3 regions of the Sphingomonas sp. S1-29 genome follow, and region 1 is predicted to be linked to each of the others. Evidence: predicted binding sites of a transcription regulator. Region 1 holds the regulator's gene; each other region holds the start of a gene.

Region 1 (10,013 bases):
TATCGCCAGCGCCGCACGGCATTTGATGGGATTGGTCGACGATCTGGTCGACCTGCAAGCGATCGAGCGCGCCGATTTCCGCGTCGAGGTCGAGCCGATTGACCTGGCCGATGTCGCGCGCCGCGCCGGCGGCCTGTTATCGGTACGCGCGGCGAACGCCGACGTGCGGATCGACCGCCCCGATTTCGCCGATACGCTGGCGGCGCGCGGCGAGTTCCGGCGCGCGCTGCAGGTCCTCGTCAATCTGGTGGGCAATGCTGTGCGTTATTCGCCGCCCGGCGGCACCGTGTCGATCGCGCTCGAGCAGGTGGGCAGCCAGGCGCGCGTGACGGTAGCCGACCAGGGGAAGGGGATTGCCAACGGCGACCATCACCGCATCTTCGAAAAATTCGGGCGGGTCGATCCCAACGAACCCGGCGGCACCGGGCTGGGGCTGTACATCGCGCGGCGGCTGGCGCGAGCGATGGGGGGCGAGCTTTCGGTCGAAAGCACGCCCGGCCAAGGCGCGCGGTTCACGCTGGCGCTGCCGGCGGGCGACTGAGCCTGCGAGCGCTCAACGCATCCGGCGAGCGATCAACACGAGTACCAGTCCCAGCACCGCCAGGATCGATCCGTTGAGCACCCAGGGGCGCTGATCGACCATGAAGCTCGACGCCGGCCAGCGGACGATCCCGAGCCCCTGGCCGATCCACAACATCCCCATCAGCGCCATCGCGACGCCGACGATCATCAGGATGCGCCGGCGCCGCATCGGCTCAGCGCTTGTCGACGGGGATATAGTCGCGCTGCGTCGGGCCGGTGTACAGCTGGCGCGGGCGACCGATCTTCTGCTCTGGGTCCGAGATCATCTCGTTCCATTGCGCGACCCAGCCGACGGTACGCGCCAGCGCGAACAGCGCGGTGAACATCGTCGTCGGGAAACCGATCGCCGACAGGATGACGCCCGAATAAAAGTCGACGTTGGGGAACAGCTTCTTCTCGACGAAATAATCGTCCTTCAGCGCGATTTCCTCGAGCCGGAGCGCGGTTTCGAACACCGGATCGTTGACGCCGAGCGAGTCGAACACCTCGCGCACCGTCTTCTGCATCACCGTCGCGCGCGGATCGTAGTTCTTGTACACGCGGTGGCCGAAGCCCATCAGGCGGAACGGATCGTTCTTGTCCTTGGCGCGCGCGATATATTCCGGAATCTTGTCGGGCGTACCGATTTCGCGCAGCATGTTGAGCGCGGCTTCGTTGGCGCCGCCATGCGCCGGGCCCCACAGGCAGGCGATGCCTGCCGCGATGCACGCGAACGGGTTGGCGCCCGATGACCCTGCGAGCCGGACGGTCGAGGTCGACGCATTCTGTTCGTGATCGGCGTGAAGGATGAAGATGCGGTCGAGCGCGCGCTCGACGACGGGGTTCACTTCATAGGGCTCGGCGGGCACGCCGAAGGTCATGCGCAGGAAGTTGCCGGTGTAGCTCAGCGAATTGTCGGGATAGAGGAAGGGCTGCCCGACCGAATATTTATACGCCATCGCGGCGATCGTCGGCATCTTGGCGATCAGCCGGTGGCTGGCGACCATCCGCTGGTGCGGATCGGCGATGTCGGTCGAATCGTGGTAGAAGGCCGAAAGCGCGCCGACGATGCCGCACATGATCGCCATCGGATGCGCATCGCGGCGGAAGCCGCGATAGAATTGCGCCAGCTGCTCGTGGAGCATCGTGTGGCGGGTAATCGTGTAGCTGAACTTCTCGAGCTCGTCGGCCGAGGGCAATTCGCCGTTCAGCAGCAGGTGCGCGACTTCCATGAAGGTCGATTGTTCGGCGAGCTGGCCGATCGGATAGCCGCGGTGCAGCAGCACGCCTTCGTCGCCATCGATATAGGTCAGCGCCGAATCGCAGCTGGCGGTCGAGGTGAAGCCGGGGTCATAGGTGAACATCCCGGTCTGCGCGTAATATTTGCGGATATCGATGACGTCCGGCCCGACACTACCCTGGCGCACGGGATATTGTTTTTCCCCGATTGTCATCGTCTGGCTGGCGGCATCGCTCATCGCGGTATCCTTTTCATTCATGGTCATTGATCGGCCGATACGGCCAGCTGATCGGCGATACGCCCCAGACTTTCGTCGCGCCCGATCAGGACGAGCACGTCGAAGATACCGGGTGAGGTCTTGCGGCCGGTAAGCGCGGCGCGCAGCGGCTGTGCCACTGCGCCCAGTTTCACGCCCTCGGCTTCGGCGACCTCGCGTACCGCCGCTTCGAGCGCTTCCGTATCCCAGGTGGGAAGCGCGTCAAGCCTGGTATGCAGTGCCGCGAGCAGCTGACTGCCCTTGGCATCGAGCAGCGCGGCGGCTGCTTCGTCGAGTGATAAAGGACGCTTGGCAAACAGGAAGGTTGCGGCGTCGGCGAGTTCGTTGAGGCTGGCAGCGCGCGGTTTCAGCGCATGCATCGCGCGGGTCAGCAGCGCGCGATCGGCGTCGGATGCCTCGAACGGCAGCCGGGGGGCGGTGAGTTCGACCAGCCGATCGTCGCTCGCGGCGCGGATATACAGGCCGTTGAGGTTCTCGAGCTTCTTCTGGTCGAAGCGCGAGGGCGACTTGCCGACGCCGCCCAGATCGAACCATTCGATCGCCTGTTCGCGGCTGATGATCTCGTCGTCGCCATGACCCCAGCCGAGCCGCAGCAGATAGTTCGACAGCGCTTCGGAAAGCACCCCCATCTCGTCGCGATAGGTGTCGACCCCCAGCGCGCCGTGGCGCTTCGAAAGCTTCGCGCCGTCCGAACCGTGGATCAGCGGGATATGCGCATAGATCGGATCGGGCCAACCGCCCTCGACCGCATCCATCGCGCGGATCAGCGCGAGCTGGCGGAAGGCATTGTTGAGGTGATCGTCGCCGCGGATCACATGGGTGACGCCCATGTCGTGATCGTCGACGACGACCGCGAGCATATAAGTGGGGGTGCCGTCCGACCTAAGCAGCACGAAATCGTCGAGCTCGGCATTGTTGACCGTCACCGATCCCTGGACGCGGTCCTCGATCGTCACCGCGCCTTCGGTCGGCGCCTTGAGCCGTACGACGAAGGGCACGCCCTGGGGCGCGTCGGCTGCATCACGGTCGCGCCAGCGGCCATCGTAGCGCATCGGCTTGCCCGCGGCGCGCTGTTCCTCGCGCAATGCGGTCAGTTCCTCCGACGTCGCATAGCAGCGATAGGCGTGGCCGGCGGCCAGCAACTGGTGCGCGACCGCGGCATGGCGATCGGCGCGGGCGAACTGATAGACCTCGTCATCGTCCCAATCGAGCCCGAGCCAGCGCATGCCGTCGAGGATCGCCTCGATCGCGGGCTGGGTCGAACGTGCGCGGTCGGTATCTTCGATCCGCAGCAGGAACTTGCCGCCATGATGGCGGGCGAACAGCCAGTTGAACAACGCGGTGCGCGCGCCGCCGATGTGGAGAAATCCAGTCGGTGACGGGGCGAAACGGGTGACCACGGCAGCGTGCTCGGGGGCTTGGCAGATATCGGGTGTTGCGCCCACGCGCGGTTGCTCCCAGACTTGAAAAACGATGGCTTCACGTGCCGCGACCGCCCCTAGCATGCGTGTCGGCTCGCTTCAAATCGCGCCGGGGCCGCGCATTTCAAGGGCGAACCCGGCGATCGAGCGGTGGCTCGAGGCCGAGCGCGATCAATTGGTGCTGTGGCTGCCGGTGATGCTGGGGATCGGCATCGCGGCGTGGTTCCTGCTGCCCGACATCGCGCGCTGGAGCGCGTTCCTCTCGGCGTGCGGGGCGCTGGCGTTGGCGGGGGTGAGCGTCGCGAGGGGCGGTCGGTCGAGCCGTGCCATGCTGGTCGCCGGATGCGCGATGGCGGCGGGGTGCGGGCTCGTGTGGTCGCGCGCCGAGCGAGTCGCCGCGCCGGTGCTTTCTAGACCCGTGGTGGTGGCCTTTGCCGGTAGGGTTGAGCAGGTCGAGCCGATGCCCGCGCGGGAAATCGTTCGGCTGCGGCTGGCGGTGGTGGACGCTGCCGCACAGGGCTTGCCGCCGGTGGTGCGGGTGAACGTTGCCGAGCGCGATTTGCCGCAGGGGGTTGGGCGCGGGGCGGTGTTGTCGCTGCGGGCGCGGTTGATGCCGCCGGGGGCGGCGGTGGTGCCGGGGGCGTATGACTTCCAGCGGGTGGCGTGGTTCGGCGAGCTCGGCGCGACGGGTCGGGCGTTCGCCCCGATCACGGTGGTTGGGGCGGGCGAGGCGCCGGGGGCGGGGCTGCGCGAGCGGCTGACCCGGCATATCCAGGCGCGGATCGAGGGGAGCGCGGGCGGCATCGCCGCGGCGCTGGCGACGGGGGACCGCGGCGCGATCGACGAGGCCGATGACGAGGCGCTGCGGCGATCGGGGCTGGCGCATCTGCTGTCGGTGAGCGGGCTCCACGTCACCGCGGTGGTCGGCGCGACGATGCTGCTGGTGCTCAAGCTGCTGGCGCTCAGCCCGGTGCTGGCGCTGCGGTGGCGGTTGCCGATCGTCGCGGCCGGCGCGGCGGCGGGGGTGGCGGTGTTCTATACCTGGCTGACCGGTGCCGAGGTGCCGACGGTGCGGTCGTGCATCGCCGCGCTGCTGGTGCTGGGGGCGCTGGCGATGGGGCGCGAGGCGGTGACGCTGCGGCTGGTTGCGGCGGGGGCGACGATCGTGCTGCTGCTGTGGCCCGAGGCGCTGATGTCGGCGAGCTTCCAGCTGAGCTTCGCCGCGGTGACCGCGATCGTCGCGCTGCACGAGCATCGGGTGGTGCGCGGCTGGTTCCTGAAGCGCGAGGAGAGCCGGGGGGCGAGCCTGCTGCGCGGGCTGGCGTCGCTGCTGCTGACCGGATTGGTGGTCGAGTTCGCGTTGATGCCGATCGGGTTGTTCCATTTCCACAAGGCGGGGGTGTACGGCGCGCTCGCGAATATCGTGGCGATTCCGCTGACGACCTTTGTCGTGATGCCGCTCGAGGCGGCGGCGTTGGTGTTCGACTCGGCGGGGTTGGGGGCGCCATTCTGGTGGCTGGCCGAATGGGCGTTGCGCGCCTTGCTGTGGATCGCCCACACCACCGCCGATGCGCCGGGGGCGGTGAAGGCGTTGCCGTCGATGCCGCGGGCGGCGTTCGGGTTGATGGTCGCGGGCGGTATCTGGGTGGCGTTGTGGCGGACGCGGTGGCGGTGGCTGGGCGCGGTGCCGCTCGCGATCGGCGCGGGGTGGGCGGTGGCGACGCCGGGACCCGATCTGATCGTCACCGGCGACGGACGGCATGTGGCGGTTCGGACCGGCGATGGCGGGATGGCGCTGCTGCGCGATCGGGCGGGGGACTATGTCCGGGGGGTGCTCGGCGAGACCGGGGGGACCGATGCCGACTTGTCTGCGCTGAGCGACGATCCAAGGGCGCGCTGCAGCAGTGACCTGTGCCTGGTTCGGCTACCCGCCGAAGGTCGCACCTGGACCATCCTCGCAACCCGCAGCGGTTATCTAGTCCCGATCGCCGAGTTCGTCGCGCTGTGCCGTGCCGCCGACATCGCCATCAGCGAGCGGCGCTTGCCGCGTACCTGTACCCCGCGCTGGCTCAAGCTCGACCGTCCGATGCTCGCGCAAACCGGCGGGGTGGCGATCACGCTTTCGGGCGGGAAGGTTCGCACCGTCGCCGGCCGACCCAGCGACCATCCGTGGCGGCTGCCCCAAACGGTGCAGCCGCCACGTAGCTTCAATAGCGGCGGAGCAACCCGGCGAGCTTCCCCTGGACGCGGACCTGATCGGGGCGATAGCGCTGCGGATCGTAGGAGCGGTTCGCCGGATCGAGCCGAACCATCGCGCCTTCGCGGCGGAAATATTTGAGCGTCGCTTCGTGTTCGTCGACCAAAGCCACGACGATCTCGCCGTCGCGCGCGACTTCCTGGCGGCGGATCAGCGCATAATCGCCGTCGAGGATACCCGCCTCGACCATCGAATCGCCCGATACTTCGAGCGCATAATGTTCGCCCGCGCCGAGCAAGGCCGCGGGGACGGGGAGCATCTGTGCGCTCTCCATCGCCTCAATCGGCAGACCCGCGGCGATGCGGCCGTGGAGCGGAATTTCGATCACGTCATTGGCGGCGCGCGGCGCGGGGCTGGCTGCGCGCGAGGGTGCCGGTGGCGCGGAAGGCAACAAAAGCGACACTACGTCCCCCGTAGAATCTCCCTTTCCGCGCGCGGCAACGGGTCGCTCGGGCATGCGCAAGACTTCGAGCGCGCGGGCACGATTGGGCAGGCGGCGCAGGAACTGGCGCTCCTCCAAGGCCGAGATCAGGCGGTGGACTCCCGACTTCGATTTGAGGTCGAGCGCGTCCTTCATCTCCTCGAACGACGGCGAAACCCCGGTCTCGTTCAGGCGATCGGCGATGAAGCAGATCAGGTCGTGTTGCTTGCGCGTCAGCATCAGCGTTCTCCGTCGGGAACAGACGCGGAACGTGTAGGCAACAGCTCCCATCAAGTCAAGCTTGCCTTAACCGATCATCAGGACTTCCACCGAGTCGCCCGCGGCGGCGGCGGGGGCGTGCGGCGCGCGCAGGATCATGCAGTCGCTATGCGCGAGCGTGCGGAGCATCGAACTGTCCTGCCGCCCGGCCGAATGGACGACGCCGCCCTGGATCGTGGCGCGCAGGTGATCGGCGCGGTGGTCATTGGCGGGGAGCGGGCCGGCCAGCGGCAGATGGCGGGTGGCGAGCGGCAGCGTGCCCCCCGCCATCGCCACCACCAGCGGCTTCACGAAACGCAGCGTCGTGACGAACGCCGCGACCGGATTGCCCGGCAGGCCGATGACGAGCGTATCGCGGAGGCGCCCCGCGAGCATCGGCTTGCCCGGCCGCATCGCGATCCGCCAGAAATCGATTTCGCCGCCCGCCGCTTCTAGGGCTGGACGGACGAGGTCGTGGTCGCCGACCGAGGCACCGCCGGTGGTGATCAGCAGATCGGCGTCGACGCTCGCGAAGGCGGCCTCGATCGCCGCGCGATCGTCGGGGAGGATGCCGAGCTGCTCGATGCTGACGGGCAAGCCCGCAAGCATCGCGGCGACGAGGATCGAGTTCGATTCGGGCAGGCCGTCGGGCGGCACGGGCTGGCCCGGGGGGACGAGTTCGTCGCCGGTGGCGGCGATCGCGACGCGGATCGTGCGGCGGACGGGAAGCTCGGCATACCCCGCGATCGCGGCGAGCGCGAGCGCCGGCGGGGTGAGCCGGTCGCCCGCCGCGAGCAGCGCTTCGCCGGTGCTGAAGTCGAGGCCCGCGCGGCGGATGTGGCGGCCGACGCTGCCGGGGCCTTCGCCGTTGAGCGTCAGTTGGTCGCCATCGCGAGCGGCTTCCTCCTGGACGAGGATGGTGTCGGCGCCCGGCGGGAGCGGCGCGCCGGTGAAGATCCGCACCGCTTCGCCGGGGCCGATGGCAGCGGCAAAGCCACGCCCGGCAGCGCTTTCGCCAACCACCGCGATCGGGCCGGGGAGATCGGCGAAGCGAAGCGCATAGCCGTCCATCGCCGACAGGTCGCGCATCGGCTGAGTCCGCCTGGCGGCGATCGGTTCGGCGAGCCAGCGGCCCGCGGCCTGCGCCAGCGGGACGGTTTCGGCGGGGATCGCTGGAGCGAGCGCGCAAAGCCGGGCGAGCGCCTCGTCGAGCGAGATCATCGGGCCGGGCCGCCAGGGGCGGGAGCGTGCCAGTCACCCGACTTGCCGCCGCGCTTTTCGAGCAGCCGGACGCCGCCGATCGTCATCGCTTTGTCGAGCGCCTTGGCCATGTCGTAGATCGTCAGCAGCGCGACCGAGGCGGCGGTCAGCGCCTCCATCTCGACCCCGGTCTGCCCCGCGGTCGAAACGGTGGCGGTCGCGGTGACGCGATCGTGCGCGACGTCGAGCGCGATCTCGGCCTTCGACAGCGGCAGCGGGTGGCACAAGGGGATGAGGTCGCTGGTGCGCTTGGCCGCCATGATCCCCGCGACGCGCGCGACCGCGAGCACATCGCCCTTGGCGACCGCGCCCTGGCGGATCGCGGCGGCGGCATCGGGCGACATGGTGATATGGCCGGTGGCGATCGCGGTGCGCTGCGTCGTCGCCTTGTCGCCGACATCGACCATGCGCGCGGCGCCCGCCGAATCGAGATGGGTGAGGTGGGGCATGGCGCTGGGGTAGCGGGGTTCGGGGGTGCCGGGTAGGGGCGAGGACGCGATCGGACCGTCGCGCGGTCGGTCGGCGAGGCCCGGCCTAGATCGAGGTCGCCACCACATAGGCGCCCACCGCGATGACCATGCCGGCAAAGCCGCGCTCGAGCAGGTGCTTGCGCGTGGCAAGCGGGCTCGCCAGCAGCATCCCGATCGCGGTGCCGACCACGCCGCCGGCAACCAGCAACGCGGTGACAGGCCAATCGACCAGCCCCGATACGACATAGGAGGTCGCGGTCGTCAGCCCCAGCGCGGTGATGACGACGAGCGACGTACCGATCGCATAGGGCAGCGGCATCGCGGTGGCGAGGATCAGCCCGGGGACGATCAGGAATCCGCCACCAATGCCGAAAAAGCCCGCGGCGAGGCCGACGGTGAGGCCGATCGGGATCAGCCGGGGCAGCAGCGTCGCGGCGCTGTCGCGGGTCAGCCGGACGTTGGGAGCCTCGAGCGTGCGTCGCTTGCGCAGCATCGACAGCCCGACGCCGATCATCAGCACGCCGAACAACGCGAGCAATCGCTGGCCGTCGATCGCCTTGCCGATTTCGGCACCGATCGCCGCGCCGATCATCCCAGATGCGGCAAATACCGCCGCGCAGCGCCATTTGACCCGGCCGGCGCGGGCATGGCCGACGGTGCTGGCAAAGGCGTTGACCGCGACGGCGACAGCGGCGGTGCCGATCGCGGCATGCGCCGACCCGACCCCGACCCCATAGACCAGCAACGGCACCGCCAGGATCGACCCGCCGCCGCCGACCACCCCCAGGATCAGGCCGATCACTACGCCCGATCCCAGCGCAGGATGATGGTGCCGATATCCATGACGGCTTACCCGGCCGCGCGCCGGTTCCACGGCATCACGCCGAGGAGGCGGGCCATGCCGCACCAGCCGGTGGCGCCGGCAAAGGCCAGCCCCGCGCCGACGAACGCCGCCAGCGCGAAGAAGCCGGGTACGACATAGAGCCCGAGCAGCACGCCGGCGAGCACCAGCGCGCCCGCGGTGATCTGCACCTGGCGCATGATCTCGATCGGCTGCGAGCGATCGGCGATGACCGGATGCCCGGCGCCGCGCCAGCCATCGATCCCGCCATCGAGGACGAAGGCGGGGGCGTCGGCCGCAGCATGCGCGAGCAATGCCGCGTTGCCCGCGGTGCGCGCGCCCGAGCGGCAATGGAAGACGATAGGCTCGGCCCCTCTGGGCAGGTCGCCGACGCGGGCCAGCGGCAGGTGGATCGCGCCAGGAATGCGCAACCGCGCATGTTCATCGGCATTGCGGATATCGACGAGCCGCGCACCCGAATCGATGGCGGCGCGGGCGTCGGCGGGGGAAAGCGTCTTGATCGGCATCGGATCAGTCCTTGCAATATAACTGGTAGAGGGTGGCGAGCAGCGTTTCGACTCGCGGATCGGCGATCCGATACCAGAGCGTCTGGCTTTCGCGCCGGAAGGCGATCAGCCCTTCGTCGCGCATCTTGGCGAGGTGTTGCGAACACGCCGATTGCGACAGGCCGACGTCGCGCGCGAGGTCGCTCACGGTGACTTCGCCATGTTCGACGAGCTTGCACAACAACACCAGCCGCCGCGCATTGCCGATCGCCTTGAGCATGTCTGCGACCTCGGCGGCCTTGGTTTCGAACGCGGCCAGATCGAGCGGCGGCTTCAACATCGGTTCACTCCATTAGGTATTGCTAATGTAGTGCAGCTGCATATATCGTCAAGCAGCAATGGAGACGATCATGACCAAGCCCTTTATCGAGGCGTTTTTCGACACGCCGACCAACACGATCAGCTATCTGGTCGGCGATCCCGCCACCCATGCCGCCGCGA
Region 2 (10,013 bases), 180 kb from region 1:
CGAGCACCGATCCGATCAGCGTGTGGCTCGACGAATTGGGCAGCCCGACATACCAGGTGGCAAGGTTCCACAGCACCGCGGCGAGCAGCAGTGCGAAGATCATCGCGAACCCAGCGCTCGACCCGACATTGAGCAGCAGATCGACCGGCAGCAGCGTGATGATCGCATAGGCGACCGCGCCCGAGGACAGCATCACGCCGAGGAAGTTGAAGAAGCCCGACCAGATCACCGCCAGGTTGGCGGGCATTGCGTTGGTGTAGATTACCGTCGCCACCGCGTTGGCGGTGTCGTGGAAGCCGTTCACGAATTCGAACCCAAGCGCGATCACCAGCGCGAGCGCGAGGAACGCGAACGCGCCGAGCGCCAGTTCCTCGCCCACCCCTTGCGTGTCGATCAGCACGCTGGCGCAGGCATAGACGAAGCCGCCCAGCAGCAGCCCGAAGAAGATCAGCCGCGCAAAGGGGTGCGGCTTGGCATCGAGCGACGGCCCCGCGGGCGCGCGATCGAGGGGCTCATGGGGATCTAGCGCGATGGTAGCCATTGCGCGCCTTTGGGTAGGCAATGTGACGGGTTGATGACAGCGACGCGAGCGGGGCGTGCGCCCCGCCCGCCGCGGCTATCGCCGGCGCAGCGCCCAATCGAGCCCTGCCCCCAGATGCTGCAGATACCAGGGCTCGCTAAAGCTGGCATCGGCATGGCCCATCGCGGTGTAGAACACGCGGCCGCCTTCGAATTCATGCGCCCATGCCGCGGGATTGGGGTTCGCGTCCTTCTCGCCGATCGAAGCCGGATCGACGGTTGCCAGCAGATCGACGGTGGGGTCGAAATCCTTGAAATAATACCATTCGTCGGCGCGGCGCTGCTTGCCGGTCATGCCTCCGGCGGCGGGGTGCTTCGAATCGACGATCGTCACGTCGCCGGTCGGCGTGCCGCGCGGATGGCTTTCGAACCAGCCGCCGATCATCTGCCCGTACCACGGCCAGGCCAAATGCGAATCGGCGGCACCATGCACCGCGACGATCCCGCCGCCGCCGCGCACGAACGCCTGCAGCGCCGCCCGCCGATCCCCCACCAGCCATTCGGACGCCGGATCGGCGGGGTTGGTGGTGCTGCTCAGGAAGACGATCGCATCGATGTCCTTCAGCTTTTGCGGGCTGAAGATCGCCGGGTCTTCGCTCGCGATGACGGTGAAATCGCGCTGCGTCCCCATCCGCTTCAGCGCCGCGACCCCCGCCTCGATCGAGGCGTGGCGGTATCCGGTGGTATGCGAAAACACGAGCACGCGCGCGGGCGCGGCGAAAGCATCGGTCGGCAGCAGCACGATCGACAGGAACAACAGCACCAACCGGTACAATGTCATAGGGGATTTTCCTTCATTCCCGGGGTGAGCTTGGGGTGGCGCCAGGCTTGGCTTCATTCGAAGGGCGGAAAGCGCTCGAACGCGGGCAAGGCCTCGACGCCCTGCATCCAGCCGATCCGTTCGGCGACCTGGATGTGCGACTGGGCGGGGATCGCGTCGGGATCGTCGAGCGTTCCGGTCTGAACGTCGACCAGCCCGGGCAGCATCGCGTCGTTGCGATAGAACAGCCCGGTCCCACAGGTGCCGCAAAATTCGCGGCGACCATCGGCCGACGAGGCATAGGTCTTGGGCTCGCCGCTCACCTGCAGCTGGTCGGCAGGCAGCATCGCCCACCCCACCATCGGCGCGCCAGCCGATCGCCGACAATCGGCGCAATGGCAAAGCGCGTGGTGCAGCACCTGCGCCGGCATCGCATAGGAAATCGCGCCGCAATGGCATCTTCCGGTCAGCATCACCCTCTCCCAAGAACGCTGTGCAGCGGGCGTATCATCGCCCTGCCCCCGCGCCAATCCCGAAACGCTTGCCCCGCGATGCGCCGTTCCCTACCTGTTCACCGATGTCGCACCCCCAACCAAGCCCCGACGATCCGCCCTATCTGCGCGGCCTGAACACGCCGCAGCGCCAGGCAGTGCTCACCACCGACGGCCCGGTGCTGGTGCTCGCGGGCGCTGGCACCGGCAAGACCGCGGCGCTCACCGCGCGGCTGGCGCACCTGCTCTACACCCGCAAGGCATGGCCGTCGGAGATCCTGGCGGTCACCTTCACCAACAAGGCCGCGCGCGAAATGCGCGAGCGCGTCGGGCGGCTGGTGGGCGACGCGGTCGAGGGGATGCCGTGGCTGGGCACCTTCCATTCGATCGGTGCCAAGATGGTGCGCCGCCATGCCGAGCTGATCGGGCTGCAAAGCAATTTCACCATCCTCGATACCGACGATCAGTTGCGGCTGATGAAGCAGCTGATCGCCGCCGCCGACCTCGATGAGAAACGCTGGCCCGCGCGCCAATTGGGCGGGCTGATCGACGGGTGGAAGAACAAGGGGATGACCCCCAAGGACCTCGACGCGGGCGAGGCCGAATTATTCGCCAATGGCCGCGGCCAGGAGCTGTACGCCGCCTACCAGGCGCGGCTGCTCGCGCTCAACGCCTGCGATTTCGGCGACCTGCTGCTCCACGCGCTGGTGCTGCTCAAGACGCATCGCGAGGTGCTCGAGCAATATCAGCAGCGCTTCCGCTACATGCTGGTCGACGAGTATCAGGACACCAACAGCGTCCAATATCTGTGGCTGCGGCTGCTGGCACAGGCGCGCAAAAATCTGTGCTGCGTCGGCGATGACGACCAGTCGATCTATTCGTGGCGCGGCGCGCAGGTAGAGAACATCCTGAAGTTCGAGCGCGACTTTCCCGGCGCGGCGGTGATCAAGCTCGAGCAGAATTACCGTTCGACCGGGCATATCCTCGCCGCCGCATCGGGGGTGATCGCACATAATGGCGGTCGCCTCGGCAAGACGTTGTGGACCGAGGCGGACGAGGGCGAGAAGGTCCGCGTGGTCGGAGTCTGGGACGGCCCCGAGGAAGCGCGCCGTGTCGGCGAGCAGATCGAGGGCGAGATGCGCCCAAGAAACGGAGAGGGCGGGCTCAGCCTCAACGACGTCGCGATCCTGGTCCGCGCGCAGCACCAGACGCGCGAATTCGAGGATCGCTTCATCGCGATCGGCATGCCCTATCGCATCGTCGGCGGCTTCCGCTTTTATGAACGCGCCGAAATTCGCGATGCGCTGGCATATCTGCGCGTCGTCTCGCAACCCGCCGACGATCTGGCGTTCGAACGAATCGTCAACGTCCCCAAACGGGGCCTGGGCGACAAGGCGGTACAGAAGGTCCACCAGCTCGCGCGGGCCGAGGGCATTCCGCTCACCACCGCCGCCGCGCGGATCCTCGACACCGACGAACTGACCCCGCAGGCGCGGCGCTCGCTCGGCAATCTCGTGGGCGACATGGCACGCTGGCGCGCGATGGCGGGCGAGTTGCCGCATGCCGAGCTGGCGCGGCAATTGCTCGACGAAAGCGGCTATACCGCGATGCTCCAGGCCGAAAAGTCGGCCGAGGCAGCGGGTCGGCTCGAGAACCTCACCGAACTCGTGCGCGCGATGGAGGAATATGAAAGCCTCGGCGCGTTCCTCGAGCATGTCAGCCTGGTGATGGACAATGAGAATCGCCAGCAGGACGCGCAGGTGACGATCATGACGATCCACGCCGCCAAGGGCCTCGAATACGACACGGTGTTTTTGGTCGGCTGGGAAGAAGGCATCTTCCCCTCGCAGCGCGCGCTCGACGAAGGCGGGCTGGCGAGCCTCGAGGAAGAGCGCCGTCTTGCCTATGTCGCGATCACCCGCGCGCGGCGGAAGGCGACGATCCTTCACGCCGCCAACCGCCGGATCTATGGCCAATGGACGTCGAGCCTGCCCTCGCGCTTCGTTGAGGAACTGCCACCCGAGCATATCGAGGCCGAAACGACGATGTCGGGGGGCGAAAGCCTGTGGCGCGCCAATTGGAGCGAGAATGCCGATCCGTTTTCGGACGTCGCGCGCGGATCGGGGCGCGGGCCGGGCTGGCAGCGCGCTGCGTCGACCGGGACGTTCGTCCGCGAGCCGACGCGGATCATCGAGGCGCGAGCGTCGGCGGTGAGCCTTGGCAACAAGGGGCGCAGCGACGTCTCGGTGGGTCTGCGCGTGTTCCACCAGAAATTCGGCTATGGCAGCATCGCCGAGATCGAGGGCAACAAGCTCGAGATCGATTTCGAGACCGCGGGGCGCAAGCGGGTGATGGACAGCTTCGTTACGGTGGGGTGAGGGCTGCTTCCCCGCAACCGTTCGTCCTAAGTAGCCATTGCGCTTGTCGAAATGGCGTATCGAAGGACCGGCCCGCTTGGGGCAATGTTCTTCGATACGGGCCTTCGCCTCCGCTCAGTCCCTACTCAGGACGAACGGGGAAGACGGAACGGCACAAATGCCCCAATCCCCAACCGTTCGTCCTGAGTGGCCGCTGAGCTCGTCGAAGCGGCGTATCGAAGGACCCGCCGCTTGGGGCACTGTCCTTCGATACGGGCCTTCGCCTCCGCTCAGTCCCTACTCAGGACGAACGGGGGGAGATGGGACGGCACAAATGCCCCAACCCCCGCCCGTTCGTCCTGAGTAGCCGCTGAGCTCGTCGAAGCGGCGTATCGAAGGACACGCCCGCTTGGGGCAATGTCCTTAGATACGGGCCTTCGCCTCCGCTCAGTCCCTGCTCAGGACGAACGGGGGGGGGGAGACGGGACGGCACCCATCCCCAAACCCCAACCGTTCGTCCTGAGTAGCCGCTGAGCCCGTCGAAGCGGCGTATCGAAGGACCCGCCCGCTTGGGGTAACATCCTTCGATACGGGCCTTCGCCTTCGCTCAGTCCCTACTCAGGACGAACGGGGGAGAAGACGGAGCGGCACCCATGCCCCAATCCCCGCCCGTTCGTCCTGAGTAGCCGCTGAGCCCGTCGAAGCGGCGTATCGAAGGACCGGTCCGCTTGGGGCAATGTCCTTCGATACGGGCCTTCGCCTCCGCTCAGTCCCTACTCAGGACAAACGGGGTTATAGCAGCCAAACTCACGCCAGCATGCGCACCTTGGGCTCGCGATCGTAGAAGCGATGCGCCGCCGCCGCAATGAAATCGCCGCCCAGCCCGGTGACCCCGGCATCGGCCTCGACCCCCGCCTTGTCGAGCAGCGGCTTGGCCGCATCGTTCGCGCCGATCGCCTTGAGGTGACCGAACGCATCCATCGCGAACTGCACCGCCGCGGCTTCCTTGAGCAGCATCGCGGTGCCTTGCGCCGACAGCACCAGCGCCACCGCGTCGAACAATTGCGAGGGCATGCCCGCGAGCTGGCCATCGGCCTTGCGCTTCGACCCGTCGGCGAGCGTCGCGCCGCCGACCTTGGGCGCGATCAGCACCGCCTTGGCACCCTCGGCCTCGATCGCGGCGACCAGCGCATCGATCTCGGCCCCGTCGCTGCCATCGGCGATCAGGATGCCGACTGCACGACCCTTGAGCATCGGCTTCATGTTCTTGTGGATCGACAAGGCGTCCGAAGGCTTCATGTCGACCGGCTCGCGCGCGGCCTGTGCCTTGGCGGGCAAGTCGATGCCGAGGCCATCGGCGACGCGCTGTGCCAGCGCCTCATCGACGTTGCGCAGATTGGCCACCATCCGCGGACGGATCGCCTCCAACCCGACCTTCGACAGCTCGAACACGAAGGACGAGGCGATATGCGCCTGCTCATGCGCGTCCTGCGATTTCCAGAACAACCGCGCCTGGCTGTAATGATCGGCGAACAGATCGGCGCGGATGCGCAGCTTCTCGCCCTGCTCGTCGTCGCCGGTGATCGCGTTGGTCGTCGCGAAGCCACGCGTCGGGCTCTCGCGCGGGCCGCCATCCTCGCCAAACTCGGCCAAGCTGTTGGGCTCGTAGTTCGCGCGGCCCTTGGGCACTTGCGTCTGCATCTTGCCGTCGCGCTGGAAATTGCCGAACGGGCAGCGCGGCGCGTTGATCGGAATCTGATGGAAGTTGGTGGTTCCAAGCCGCGAATTCTGCGTGTCGAGATAGCTGAACAGCCGCCCCTGCAGCAGCGGATCGTTCGAGAAATCGATACCCGGCACGATGTTGGTCGGCAAAAACGCGACCTGCTCGGTCTCGGCGAAGAAATTGTCGACGTTGCGGTTGAGCGTCAGCTTGCCGATGATCCGGACGGGAACGTCCTCCTCGGGGATCAGCTTGGTCGCGTCGAGCACGTCATAGGGCTGCGCGCGGGCAAAGGCTTCGTCGAACACCTGGATGCCGAGTTCCCATTCGGGGAAGCTGCCGGTGTCGATCGCTTCCCACAGGTCGCGGCGCTGATAGTCGTTATCGGCGGCCTGGAGCTTGAGCGCTTCGTCCCAAATCGTCGATTGCAGGCCGAGCACTGGCTTCCAATGGAACTTCACGAAGCTCGACTTACCCTCGGCATTGACCAGCTGGAAGGTGTGGACGGCGAACCCCTCCATCGTGCGGAAGCTGCGCGGCAGCGTCCGGTCGGACATCGCCCACATCAGCATATGCGTCGATTCGGGCATCAGGCTGGCCCAATCCCAGAAGGTATCGTGCGCGCTGCCCGCCTGCGGATAGGCGCGATCTGCCTCCATCTTCACCGCGTGGACGAGGTCGGGGAACTTGATCGCGTCCTGGATGAAGAAGACCGGGATGTTGTTGCCAACCAGATCCCAATTGCCTTCCTTGGTGTAGAATTTGACTGCGAAACCGCGCACGTCGCGCGGGGTGTCGACCGATCCGGCGCCACCCGCGACGGTCGAGAAGCGCACGAACACTTCGGTCTGCTCGCCCTTGGCGAACACCGCAGCGCGCGACAGGTCGGAGATGTCGGCGGTCGCTTCGAACACGCCGTGCGCGCCCGAGCCGCGGGCATGGACGATCCGCTCGGGGATACGCTCGTGATCGAAGTGGAAGATCTTCTCGCGCAGCACGAAGTCTTCGAGCAGCGTGGGGCCGCGCTTGCCCGATTTCAGGCTGTTCTGGTTGTCGCTGATCGGCATGCCGTGATTGGTCGTCAGCACCGGCGTATCGCCCGCCGCCTGCTGATGCGTTTCGCCGCCGTTGCCGTGGACGATCTTGGTATCGCTCATAAATTCGCTTTCCTCGTTCGTGTGATAAACGCACGAACCGGCAAAAGCGGCGCAGTCAGCAGGATTAAAATCGACAGCGCCGGCGAGCGGCCGGCGATCGGCTCAGTCGGGCTCGACCGCGAGCAATATCTCGCCGCCATATTTGGCATCGCCCGGCTGGAACAACTCGCTGACGTAGAAGCGCTCGTTCGTGCGCTGGAGATTGCCCAGGCCGATTAGCTTGAACGTCCCCAGCTTCACCTCGCGCGGGGGGGCGTCGTTGAGTCGCAGCGTCACCGCATCGACGAACATGTCGCCATGGCGGGTCCACATCGCGTGCGGCGCCAGGATGATCTCGGTGCGGTTATAGGTCGCCGATACGCACGTTTTGCGCACGATCGCTTCGAAGATCGTGGGCGCGGGGCCGGCAGGTGCTGCGACTTCGTCGTCTGCGGGAAGCTTCATGGCATCCATGCTATACCTTCATGCTGCATCGCAGCAAGAACCAAAACGGGCAGGCGTGGTTCCGCATAGCATAATCGCGCGTTGATCGGCGGCAGCTTTTGCACAGGAGACGATCGATGAGCGACCAACAGCGCGAAAAACCCGACGGGCAAGCCAACAACAACACGCCCGCGCCGATCGACGAGCCCGGCAACCAGGCACCCGCCCCCGGCACCCCCGACGACGATCAGCCGGGCGGCGATATCGAAGGCCAGCCCGACTACGGCGGCAACTGAACGAGCGTGCGGCGCCGGGTGCGCTGGCGCACCACCGCGGAACGCCCGGTGCCGCGACCCGTTGGCGCGGTTCGACCTTCAGGAGAACGACCATGCCCTATGTCAAAACCCGCGACGGCACCGATCTGTACGTCAAGGATTGGGGCAGCGGGCGGCCCGTCGTGCTGATCCATGGTTGGCCGCTGTCGGCGGACAGCTGGGACCCGCAAGCGATGGCGCTCGCCGAGGCGGGGCACCGCGTGATCGCCTATGATCGCCGCGGCTTCGGCCGGTCGAGCCAGCCATGGAGCGGCTATGATTACGACACGCTCTCGGACGATCTTGCCGATGTGATGGCGGCGGCGGGCGTCACCGATGGCGCGGCGATCATCGGCTTCTCGATGGGCGGCGGCGAGGTCGCGCGCTACATGTCGCGGCATGGCGGCAAGGGCGTGGCGATGACCGGGCTGATCGGATCGGTGGTTCCCGGGATGCTCAAGACCGAGGCGAACCCGCACGGCGTTCCGCCTGAGGAACTCGACAAGATCGGCGCGCAGATCGCGACCGACCGGGCCAAATTCTTCGGCTCGTTCCTGCGCGATTTCTATGGCGTCGGGCTGATGTCGCATCCCGTGAGCGAGGAAACGGTGAACGCGTCGTGGAACGTCGCGATGCAGGCCAGCCTCAAAGCGACGCTCGAATGCGCGAAGTCGTTCGGCACCACCGATTTCGTCCCCGACCTTGCCGCCTTCACCGTGCCCACGCTGGTGGTCCACGGCACAGCCGACGCAACGGTGCCGATCGGCGCGACCGCGCACCGGGTGAAGGAGCATGTCCCGAGCGCGCAGCTGGTCGAATATGAGGGCGCACCGCATGGGCTGTTCGCGACGCACGGCAACCGCCTCACCAAGGATCTGCTGACCTTCCTCGGCGGCTGACGGCCCGCCTCAAGTGGCGGCGGGGAAAGGCGGTTTGCCAAGCCAGCCTTTACCCTGCCCCACAAACCCTCGTTGCGCATCGCGCGCCGTGCGGCCTAAGCCCTCGCGCATGAGCGCGCCGCATCCCTTCACCATCCATAATTTCCGCGCCTATTGGCTGGCGCGGTTGTCGAACACGCTGGCGCAGATGGCGATGGTGATCGTCATCGGTTGGCAGGTGTACGACATTGCGCGCCAGACGATGTCGATCCGCGATGCCGCGTTCCAGCTCGGCTGGATCGGCGTCGCGCAGTTCGTGCCGCTGCTGCTGCTGTCGCTGGTCGCGGGCTGGGTCGCCGACCGGGTCGATCGCCGCTGGATCGCGCGCGGCGCGGTCGCGCTCGAGGCGGCGTGCGCGCTGCTGCTCGCATGGCTGACCTATCATGGCGAGATCACCCTGCCCTGGCTGTTCTTCGTCGCGGCATTGCTCGGCGTCGCGCGCGCCTTCGCCGGCCCCGCGCTGCAGGCACTCGCGCCCAACCTCGTGCCGATCGCGGTGCTGCCCGCGGCGATCGCGATGAGTTCGATCGCCTGGCAGGCGGGGTCGGTACTCGGCCCGGCGATGGGCGGCTATCTGTACGCCGCCAACCAGTGGCTGCCCTATGCGGTGTCGGCGGGGCTGTTCGGGCTGGGCTTCGTGATGCTGACGCTCATCAAGCCGGTCGAGCGCAAGCAGATGACGGGCACGCGCAACCCGTGGGCACAGATGGTCGACGGGCTTGCCTATGTCCGGCGCAACCGGCTGGTGCTCGGCGCGATCAGCCTCGACCTGTTCGCGGTGCTGCTCGGCGGCGCGACCGCGATGCTGCCGATCTATGCGCGCGACATCCTGCAGATCGGCGCCGACGGGCTCGGCCATCTGCGCGCCGCGCCCGCCGCGGGTGCGGTGCTGGTCGCGATCTGGTTCGCCTGGAAGCCGCTCACCAACGATGTCGGGGTCAAGATGCTGTGGTCGGTCGCGGCGTTCGGCGCGGCGACCGCGATGTTCGGGCTGTCGGCACCGTTGCTGCTGCCGTACCTCGGCGAATCCGCGATCGGCAGCGATTTCGCGCCCGCGGTACTGGTCGCGCTCGCCTCGCTGTTCGTGGTCGGGGCGACCGACATGGTGTCGGTCTATGTCCGCCAGTCGCTGATCCAACTGCACACCCCCGACGACATGCGCGGGCGTGTTGGTGCGGTGTCGACGCTGTTCGTGTCGGGCTCGAACGAGCTCGGCGAGGCGCGCTCGGGCTTCCTTGCCGCCGCGGTCGGGCCCGTCGTAGCGGTTGTAGGCG
Region 3 (10,013 bases), 1.5 Mb from region 1:
GGATTTCCTTGAGGATGCGTTCGGCAATCGCGCGCTGCTGGCCGGTCATGGCGTCGGGCAGCCGCTCGAAGAAGCCGAGCGCGTCGACGACCGAGAGGTGGGTGGCGTGGGCGATGTCCTGCCCGTCGATCTTGACCGCCAGCGCCTCGGGCTTGAGGCGCGCGCCGTGGCAGGTCTCGCAGGGGCGCGAGGCCTGGTATTTCGACAGCTCCTCGCGCATCCACGCGCTCTCGGTCTGGAGCAGGCGGCGGTTCATGTTGCCGATGACGCCCTCGAACGGCTTCTTCACGTCGTATGACTTGCGGCCGTCGACGAAGGTGAGGGTGACGGGCTTGCCCTTGGTGCCGTGGAGGATCGTGTCCTGGTGTTCGGGGGCGAGGTCCTTCCAGGGGGTGTCGAGCTTGAAGTCGAATTCGCGCGCGAGGCTGCCCAATACCTGCATGTAATAGGGGCTGGGCGGGTTCGACTTGGCCCAGGGCACGACCGCGCCCTTCTTGATGCTGAGGTCGTGATTGGGGACGACGAGGTCGGCGTCGAATTCGAGCCGCTCGCCAAGGCCGTCGCACGCGGGGCAGGCACCCTGCGGGGCGTTGAAGCTGAAGAGCCGCGGCTCGATCTCGGCGATGGTGAAGCCCGAGACGGGGCAGGCGAATTTTTCGCTGAAGACGATGCGGTTGGCGGGGATGCCGGCACCCTTCATCTTGCGATCCGTCACCCCAGCGGAAGCTGGGGTCTCTTGCGGCTCCTGTCCCGCGCCATCCGCGGAGACCCCAGCTTTCGCTGGGGTGACGGGGGGGGTGACGGGGTTGGCGAGCGCGTCGACCGTCGTGTCGACCAGATCGACATAGGCCAGCCCATCGGCGAGCTTCAGCGCGGCTTCGAAGCTGTCGGCCAGGCGCGTAGAGATGTCGCCGCCCACCACCAACCGATCGACCACCACCTCGATGTCGTGCTTGAACTTCTTGTCGAGCGCAGGCGCGTCTTCGATCAGATAGGTTTCGCCGTCGATGCGGACGCGCTGGAAGCCCGCGCGCTGCCACTCGGCGAGCTCCTTGCGATATTCACCCTTGCGGCCGCGAACGACCGGGGCGAGCAGCAGCAGGCGGGTGCCCTCAGGGAGCGCGAGCACGCGATCGACCATCTGGCTGACGGTCTGCGCGCTGATCGGAAGACCAGTGGCGGGCGAATAGGGGATGCCGACCCGCGCCCAGAGCAGGCGCATATAATCATAGATCTCGGTCACCGTCGCGACGGTCGAGCGCGGATTGCGGCTGGTGGTCTTCTGCTCGATCGAGATCGCGGGGGACAGGCCCTCGATATGGTCGACATCGGGCTTCTGCATCAGTTCGAGGAACTGGCGCGCATAGGCGCTGAGCGATTCGACGTAGCGGCGCTGGCCCTCGGCATAGATGGTGTCGAAGGCGAGACTCGACTTGCCCGACCCCGACAGCCCGGTGATCACCGTGAGGGTGTCGCGCGGGATGTCGATATCGACGCCCTTGAGATTGTGCTCGCGCGCGCCGCGCACGGAAATGTGAGTCAATGCCATGCGGTGCGTTCTATCTTCGTTCTGGAGCTAGGGCTAGGGCCAAGGCCGGGGCACGAGATAGGGGCGCGATCACGGGGCTGGTAGGGGGGTGGTGGTGCGGCTTTCGCGCGCCGTGACTGCCGTGGGGGTGAGCCGATAAACCGCGCTGCGCCCCAAGTGGCAAGTTGGCGCGCTGCGCTTGGCAGGCTAGGAGCGCCCCGTCGGGGAGCACAATGACACGAAGCAACCACGCGGTGCGTCGCGCATCGGTAATCGGCGAACGCTGGCCCATCTTCTGGGCGGGCTGCGCGGCGATCAGTGTCGGCGTGGCTCTGCACCTGCCGATGCTCGCAATGGCGCACCAGATGGGCAATCATCTGGCCGGCATGCCGATGGACGGCTGGATGTACGCGGGCATGGCGCTGATCCTTTTCGGCGTGCCGGCGGCAATCTTCGGGGCGCTTCCAAAGCGACGCGTTACGCATGATGCACATGCCGCAACGATGTTCGAGGCCCCGGACGAGACACCGTTTGGCCGTTGGCACGCTACGGTGCTTCTGGTCCTGACGCTGGGCCTGATCATCGACACGATGAAACCCGCGACGCTGGGTTTCGTGCTGCCCGGCATGCGCGACGAGTACGGCATCGCTGCGGCGTCCGCGGCCATGCTGCCGTTCGTCGCCCTCCTTGGTACCACCATTGGATCGTTTGTCTGGGGTTGGCTGGCGGACATCTATGGCCGCCGCGTGTCCATTCTGCTGTCGACCATCCTGTTCGTCTCCACATCCATCTGCGGGGCGATGCCCTCGTTCGAGTGGAACCTGCTGATGTGCTTCCTGATGGGTTGTTCGGCCGGGGGCATGCTGCCGGTCGTCTACACCTTGCTGGCCGAAGTGATGCCACCGCGGCATCGCAGCTGGGTGCTGGTGCTCGTGGGCGGGACCGGTCTGGTCGGCGGCTACCTTGCCGCTAGCGGGGCCGCTCACCTGTTCGAGCCGGCGTTTGGTTGGCGAAGCTTGTGGCTCCAGGGTTTTCCGACCGGCCTGCTGCTGCTCGCGCTGGCAAGGTGGATCCCAGAATCCCCGCGCTTTCTACTGGAGCAGGGGCGAGAGGCGGAGTTGGCGCAAATGGCTGACCGGTTCGGTATTGTGCGGCGTCAGGCGGCACCAACGCCCCCCAATGCTGCCTTCGCAGCTCAGCATCACCGACAACTGACGGCAGCGCTGGTGATCTCCGCCTTGTCGTGGAGCTTTGTTACTTTCGGACTGCTGCTCTGGCTGCCATCCGATCTTCGCGATCGCGGCTTCAGCGCGGAGCTTGCCAGCGGGATCATCGCTAGCTCGGCGCTGGTCGCACTACCAACGATCATGGTTGCAGCCCTGCTCTACAGCCGCTGGAGCAGCAAATGGACGCTGGTCGGAACCATCATGCTGACGCTGATGGGACTGGGCGGAGCACTGCTTCCCGCCACCGCACTTTCTTCCCCCCCGGTGCTGATCGCGGTTATCGCGCTGCTGGTCGTTGGCAGCAACGGCATGATCGCGGTGTTGCTGCCGTACGCGGCGGAGAACTACCCGCTTGGTGTGCGCGGCCGCGCAACCGGCTTGATCGCTGCCAGCAGCAAGTTTGGTGGCGTGGCGGCGCAGGGCTTCGCTCTGGTCGGCCTTATTCCAACGCTAGGGGGGGCCGCCCTCGCCTTGTTGGTGCCCATGACCGCATCGGCAGGGCTGGTCGGCTATGCTGGTCGTGAAACGCGGGGTCGCAGCTTGCGGGAGCTGGAAGCCGAAATCTAGCGAGGAGCCGAGACGAGCACGGCTCTCGCCCAGCTAGCTATCGCGTGCCGACCGACCGCGTTGACGACCCTCCAGCCTAGCCCCCCGTGCCAAACACCCGCGCGAAGATCGTGTCGACGTGCTTGAAATGATAGCCGAGGTCGAACTTCGCCTCGATCTCCTCGACCGGCAGCGCGGCGGTGACTTCGGGGTCGGCCTTTAGCAGTTCGAGCAGCGACAATTCGCCGTCGCTTTCCCACACTTTCATCGCGTTGCGCTGGACGAGGCGGTAGGAATCCTCGCGGCTGACGCCCGCCTGGGTGAGCGCGAGCAGGACGCGCTGCGAATGGACGAGGCCGCCCATGCGATCGAGATTCTTCTGCATCCGCACCGGGTATACGACCAGCTTTTCGATCACCCCGGTGAGGCGGGCGAGCGCGAAATCGAGGGTGATCGTAGCATCGGGGCCGATATAGCGCTCGACCGACGAATGGCTGATGTCGCGCTCGTGCCACAAAGCGACATTCTCGAGCGCGGGGGTGACATAGCCGCGGACCATGCGGGCCAGGCCGGTTAGGTTTTCGGTCAATACTGGGTTGCGCTTATGCGGCATCGCCGACGAGCCCTTTTGGCCGGGCGAGAAATGTTCCTCGGCCTCCAAGACTTCGGTGCGCTGGAGGTGGCGGACTTCGGTGGCGAGGCGCTCGATCGAGCTGGCGATCACGCCGAGCGTGGCAAAGAACATCGCGTGGCGATCGCGCGGGATGACCTGGGTCGACACCGGCTCGACGCTGAGGCCCATCTTGGCGGCGACATGCGCTTCGACCGCGGGGTCGATATTGGCGAAGGTGCCGACCGCGCCCGAAATCGCGCAGGTGGCGATGTCGGCGCGCGCGGCGACCAGCCGTTCGCGATTACGCGCGAATTCGGCATAGGCCTGGGCGAGCTTGAGGCCGAAGGTGACGGGTTCGGCATGGATGCCGTGGCTGCGGCCGATCGTCGGGGTGAGCTTGTGTTCGAACGCGCGGGTCTTGATCGCCGCCAGCAGCGCGTCGAGATCGGCGATCAGCAGATCGGCGGCGCGCGCGAGCTGGACCGCGAGGCAGGTGTCGAGCACGTCGGACGAGGTCATGCCCTGGTGCATGAAACGCGCCTGCGGGCCGACCTGCTCGGAAACCCAGGTGAGGAAGGCGATGACGTCATGCTTGGTCACCGCCTCGATCGCGTCGATCGCGGCGACGTCGATCGGTGCCTCGCCATCGGCAGAGGCCGCGCGCGCGGCGTTCCACCAGTCCCACAACGCCTGCGCGGCCTCGCGCGGCACGACGCCGAGGTCGGCGAGCGCGTCGGTCGCGTGCGCTTCGATCTCGAACCAGATGCGGAAGCGCGCCTCGGGCGTCCAGAGGTCGGTCATGGCAGCGCGGGCGTAGCGAGGAACCAAGATATGTCCTTTCGAATGGCGAATCCGGGCATCGAGCGGAGCGGCGCGCGGTGCCGCGAGCGCTAGCAAAGGGGCGACGGCGGCGCAAACCGGGCTGCGGCTGCGTTTCGGGGTTGATCGCGCCCCTGCTGGCCGCCACATGCCAGTGATGCTGATCGAAACCGAAACCACCCCCAACCCCGCCACGCTGAAGTTCATGCCGGGCCGCACGGTGATGCCGTCGGGCACGCGCGACTTCGCCGATCCCGAGGATGCCGAGGCATCGCCGCTGGCACAGGCGTTGTTCGACTTAGGCGACGTGACCGGGGTGTTCTTCGGATCGGACTTCGTGTCGGTCACCGCGGCGCCGGGTGTCGAATGGGTCGGGTTGAAGCCCGACGTGCTGGCGATCCTGCTCGATCATTTTGCGGGTGACATGCCACTGTTCCGCCCCGGCAGCGCGGGCGGCATTTCGGTGCCCGCCGAGAGCGGTGATTTCGGCGACAATCCCGAGGATGCCGATATCGTCGCGCAGATCCGCGACCTGATCGAGACTCGCGTCCGTCCCGCGGTCGCCAACGACGGCGGCGACATCGTCTATCGCGGGTTCAACGAGGGCAAGGTGTATCTGCAGATGCAGGGGGCGTGCGCGGGATGCCCGTCGTCTTCGGCAACGCTGAAGAACGGGATCGAGCAATTGCTCAAATATTATGTTCCCGAAGTGACCGAAGTTCGCGCGGTCTGACACCCTATCCGAACGATCCGAAGGAATGACGATGGCCCAACCCCTCGACGCAGCGGCGCTCGATACGATCTTCCGCGCCGCGCGCACCTATAACGGCTTCACCGACGCGCCGTTCACGCAAGCCGATGCGCGCGCGATCTACGACCTGCTCAAGATGGGGCCTACCTCGGCGAACCAGCAGCCGTCGCGCTTCGTGTGGTGCCTCGACCAGGCATCGCGCGATACGCTGGCGGCGTGCGCGAGCGACAGCAACGCCGACAAGATCCGCAAAGCGCCCGCCGCGGTGGTCATCGGGATGGACGAGGAATTCCACGAACAGCTCCCCTGGCTGTTCCCGCATACCGACGCCAAGGCGTGGTTCGAGGGCGATCCCGAAGGCCGCAAGCTGAGCGCGCTGCGCAACGGTTCGCTTCAGGGTGCGTATCTGATCATCGCCGCACGCGCGCTCGGCTGGGACGTCGGGCCGATGTCGGGCTTCGATGCCGACAAGGTAAATGCCGCGTTCTTCGCCGACCAGCCGGCGGTGAAGGTCAACTTCATCGCGACTTTGGGCAAGGGCGATCCTTCGTCGATCTTCGACCGCAGCCCGCGGCCCGAATTCGACCAGTTCAACCGCGTCGCCTGACGCGCAGCAGGACCGGCGGTTGCGCATCCTCGTCATCGAAACCGCCACCGCCGCCTGTTCGGTCGCGCTGCTTGAGGATGGCGAGGTGGCGTCGTCGCTGCACGAAGTCGTCGGGCGCGGCCATGCCGAGCGGCTGGTGCCGATGATCGGCGAAGTGGTGGGCGACACCGCGATCGATGCGGTCCTGGTCGATTGCGGGCCGGGCAGCTTTACCGGGATCCGCGTCGGCATCGCCGCAGCGCGCGGGCTCGGCCTTGGCTGGGGCGTCCCGGTCAGCGGGTATAGCGCGCCCGCGGTGGTCGCAGCTGCCGCCTTCGCCGCTGAAGCTTCGCGCGAAACGGTGGCGGTGGTGATGGAGGGCGGGCATGGCGAGGTCTTCGTCCAGCGCTTCGCCGCGCGCCCCTTCGCCGCGCTCGAGCCCTTCGCATCGCTCGCCCCCGATGTCGCGCTGGCGGCGGTGGGCGATGCCCATGTGGTTGGCGACGGCGCGCGCCGGCTGCTCGCGCTGGCGCCTGAGCTTCCCCACACGCTTGCGCTGCCCGATGCCGCGGCGGCACGGCTGCTGCCGGGCGCATTCACCGCGCTGGCGGCGACCCCGATCTATGGCCGCGGGCCCGACGCGCTGTCGATCGCCGAGCGCGCGGCGCGCGCGCGATGAGCTCGGTGTTCGCCGCGATCGACCTTCGCCCCGGCGGACCTGCCGATATGGCGGTAGTGACCACGCTGATGGCCGAGGCGTTCGACCCTGCCTATGGCGAAGCATGGACCGCTGGGCAGTGCCTGGGGATCCTGTCGCTCTCGGGTGTCTGGCTGACGCTGGCGAGTATCGATGGCGCCCCGGCAGGCTTCGCGCTGGCACGCAGCACGCTCGACGAAGCCGAATTACTGTTGCTGGCAACTTCGCCACGATGGCGCCGACGCGGGGTGGGTGGCCAATTACTACGATCGGTGATGCGCGATGCTGGCGACCGCGGCGCGCGCAAGCTCCATCTCGAAGTACGCGCGGGCAATGCGGCGATAGGTCTTTATCAACGCGAAGGTTTTTCCAAGACTGGTGAGCGACGTAACTATTATCGCGGTGGCAGCGGTGGCGCATTCGATGCGCATAGCTTCATGCGCTTACTCGACAACTTTGAACGCTGATGTTGATAGTGCTTGCGGTTTGCGAAGCGAAGTACGATAGAGTCATATTAGGTAAACCAAGCCCAATAGGGCCATAATTCTTGGGTCAGAAGGACGATCATGGATACGCAGATGGAATTGCAGGAAACTCTCATCACTTTGACTGCGGATATTGTCGCAGCGCACGTCAGCAACAACAGCGTGGCTGTATCGGACCTGCCGGTGCTGATTTCGAACGTGCATGGCGCGCTGACGGGATTGGGCGATCCGGTGATCGAGCCCGAAGTGAAGCAGGAGCCAGCGGTTTCGGTGCGCTCGTCGATCAAGCCCGACTACATCGTCTGCCTTGAAGACGGCAAGAAGCTGAAGATGCTCAAGCGCCACCTGATGACGCATTATCAGATGACCCCCGAGCAGTATCGCGCCAAGTGGAACCTGCCCGCCGACTACCCGATGGTCGCGCCGAACTATGCCGAGCAGCGTCGCACGCTCGCCAAGAAGATCGGTCTGGGTACCAAGCGCCGCAAGCGCGTCTGAGCCTTCGCGCTTACCGCCAAGCCGACAGGGCCCGGAGCATCGCGCTTCCGGGCCCTTTCGTTTGCGAGTCGTTCGCGGCGCCGCTGCCCTTCCCTCGCGCGCCGGTTGCGATTACATCGCGCAAATGCCCCGCAAGATTGATCTAGAAGCCCTGTGCCACGAAAAGGGCCTGCGCATCACCGAGCAGCGCCGCGTGATCGCCCGGGTGCTGTCCGAAGCCGAAGACCACCCCGATGTCGAGAAGGTGTATTTCCGCGCCTCAGCGATCGACCCCGGCATCTCGATCGCCACCGTGTATCGCACGGTGCGGTTGTTCGAAGAGGCGGGGATCCTTGACCGGCATGACTTCGGCGATGGCCGCGCGCGCTACGAGCCCGCGCCCGAGGCGCATCACGACCATCTGATCGACGTCGAAAGCGGCCGCGTGATCGAATTCGTCGATCCCGAGCTCGAGCTGCTGCAAAAGCAGATCGCCGAGCGATTGGGCTTCCGGCTGGTCGACCACCGGATGGAATTGTACGGGGTCTCGCTCGAGCGCAACGGCTAGGCGTGGCTGAGCCGATCGACGCGCGGCGCGAGGCAGCGGCGGGGCGTCCGCCGCGCATCGGCGCGATCGGATGGGTACGGCTGTGGTCGCGCGTGGCGATGATGGCGCTGGCGGCGCTGGTAACGGTGCCGCTGCATTATCTGTGGCGGCTCTTCCGCTTGCATTCGCCCTGGCCGCGCATTTTCCTTGGCAGTGTCGGGCGGATCAGCGGCGCGCGGGTGTCGCGCGTCGGCACCCCGCTCAAGCGCAACGTGTTCTATGTCGCCAATCATCTGTCGTGGATCGACATATTGGCGATCGGCGGCACCAGCGGATCGGCGTTCGTCGCCAAGCGCGAGATCGGCGCGTCGCCGATCGTCGGCTGGCTCTCGACGCTCAACCGCACGGTGTTCGTCAGCCGCGAGGACCGGCTGGGGGTGGCCGACCAGATCAACCAATTGCGCGACGCGATCGCCGAGAATTGGGCGATCACGGTGTTCCCCGAGGGGACGACCACCGACGGCCGGTCGCTGCTGCCGTTCAAGACGCCGATGCTCAAGGTGCTCGAACCGCCGCCGGAGGGCGTGCGGGTACAGCCGGTGCTGATGGATTTCGGCGCGGTCGGCGAGGAGATTGCGTGGATCGGCGCCGAAAGTGGGCGCGACAATGCGATCCGGGTGCTGAGCCGCGCGGGGAGCTTCCCGGTGCGGGTGCATTATCTCGAGCCCTTCTGCCCGAGCGCGATTTCGGGGCGCAAGGCGATCGCGGCAGAGAGCCGGCGGCGGCTGACCGAGGCGCTCGAGGGGGTGCTGGGCGAACCGCTGCGGCCGTTCGTGGGGCATGAGGTGTTGGCGGCGGGGTGAACCCTCTCCCCTCCCTTCGTTAATCTCCCCTCCCTGGAAGGGAGGGGCGGGGGTGGGTTGGCCGGTAATCGGACGTTGCGCCTGCCAACGGGCCTACCCACCCCCAGCCCCTCCCTTTCAGGGAGGGGAGAAGGACGGCCCTCCCGTTTCTGCTCGCTAGGTGATAGAGGCCCGCCATGAACTCCCCGCGCACCTTCCACGTCAAATCCTTCGGCTGCCAGATGAACGTCTATGACGGCGAACGAATGGGCGAGCTGATGACCGCGCAGGGGATGACCGCGACTGATGATGCGAGCTCCGCCGATCTGGTGGTGCTCAACACCTGCCACATCCGCGAAAAGGCGACCGACCGGGTCTATTCGGACATCGGCCGGCTGCGAAAGGATGCGCGCGCGCTGGGGCGCGAGCCGATGATCGCGGTGGCGGGATGCGTCGCGCAGGCAGAGGGCGCCGAGATTGTTCGTCGCGCCAAGGTCGACGTGGTGGTCGGGCCGCAGGCGTATCATAACCTGCCGGCGTTGGTGGCCCAGGCGGCGGCGGGGACGCCCGCGCTCGACACCGACATGCCGATCGCGAGCAAGTTCGGCGCGCTGCCGGCGCGGCGGCGGGTGGGGCCGAGCGCGTTCCTGACGGTGCAGGAAGGCTGCGACAAATTCTGCACCTATTGCGTGGTGCCCTATACCCGCGGGGCCGAGGTGAGCCGGCCGTTCGCGGCGATCGTCGAGGAGGCGCGGGCGCTGGTCGATGCCGGCGCGCGTGAAATCACCTTGCTGGGGCAGAACGTCAATGGCTGGCGCGATGCGGATGGGCGGGGCCTTGAACTGCTGATCGCCGCGCTCGATGCGCTGCCGGGGCTCGCGCGGATCCGCTACATG

What was found. Region 1 encodes LexA, which represses DNA repair genes until DNA is damaged. Its sites were predicted from a motif close to GTTCCNCNCTTGTTCT; they were not measured.
Positions count from the first base shown of each region.
Region 2: the regulator LexA is predicted to act here: its motif matches at 1,898-1,913, upstream of OKW76_RS01235 (ATP-dependent helicase).
Region 3: the regulator LexA is predicted to act here: its motif matches at 1,557-1,572, upstream of uvrA (excinuclease ABC subunit UvrA).

Region 1 is NZ_CP110678.1:443,723-453,735, forward strand. Features, by position in the region: gene OKW76_RS02075 (sensor histidine kinase) at 1-541, shown strand, start outside; gene OKW76_RS02080 (hypothetical protein) at 554-751, opposite strand; gene OKW76_RS02085 (citrate synthase) at 756-2,015, opposite strand; gene gltX (glutamate--tRNA ligase) at 2,063-3,583, opposite strand; partial or broken gene OKW76_RS02095 (ComEC/Rec2 family competence protein) at 3,582-5,717, shown strand; gene lexA (transcriptional repressor LexA) at 5,707-6,417, opposite strand; gene OKW76_RS02105 (molybdopterin molybdotransferase MoeA) at 6,484-7,656, opposite strand; gene moaC (cyclic pyranopterin monophosphate synthase MoaC) at 7,653-8,144, opposite strand; gene OKW76_RS02115 (sulfite exporter TauE/SafE family protein) at 8,230-8,967, opposite strand; gene OKW76_RS02120 (rhodanese family protein) at 9,015-9,533, opposite strand; gene OKW76_RS02125 (ArsR/SmtB family transcription factor) at 9,538-9,852, opposite strand; gene OKW76_RS02130 (MBL fold metallo-hydrolase) at 9,923-10,013, shown strand, end outside.
Region 2 is NZ_CP110678.1:259,109-269,121, reverse strand. Features, by position in the region: gene OKW76_RS01250 (inorganic phosphate transporter) at 1-541, opposite strand, end outside; gene OKW76_RS01245 (ThuA domain-containing protein) at 617-1,360, opposite strand; gene OKW76_RS01240 (GFA family protein) at 1,414-1,812, opposite strand; gene OKW76_RS01235 (ATP-dependent helicase) at 1,917-4,208, shown strand; gene OKW76_RS01230 (catalase) at 4,995-7,064, opposite strand; gene OKW76_RS01225 (hypothetical protein) at 7,167-7,508, opposite strand; gene OKW76_RS01220 (hypothetical protein) at 7,625-7,783, shown strand; gene OKW76_RS01215 (alpha/beta fold hydrolase) at 7,876-8,700, shown strand; gene OKW76_RS01210 (MFS transporter) at 8,810-10,013, shown strand, end outside.
Region 3 is NZ_CP110678.1:1,945,073-1,955,085, reverse strand. Features, by position in the region: gene uvrA (excinuclease ABC subunit UvrA) at 1-1,549, opposite strand, end outside; gene OKW76_RS09225 (MFS transporter) at 1,762-3,321, shown strand; gene purB (adenylosuccinate lyase) at 3,398-4,741, opposite strand; gene OKW76_RS09215 (NifU family protein) at 4,890-5,465, shown strand; gene OKW76_RS09210 (malonic semialdehyde reductase) at 5,497-6,090, shown strand; gene tsaB (tRNA (adenosine(37)-N6)-threonylcarbamoyltransferase complex dimerization subunit type 1 TsaB) at 6,110-6,748, shown strand; gene OKW76_RS09200 (GNAT family N-acetyltransferase) at 6,745-7,233, shown strand; gene OKW76_RS09195 (MucR family transcriptional regulator) at 7,333-7,749, shown strand; gene OKW76_RS09190 (Fur family transcriptional regulator) at 7,874-8,296, shown strand; gene OKW76_RS09185 (lysophospholipid acyltransferase family protein) at 8,299-9,138, shown strand; gene miaB (tRNA (N6-isopentenyl adenosine(37)-C2)-methylthiotransferase MiaB) at 9,315-10,013, shown strand, end outside.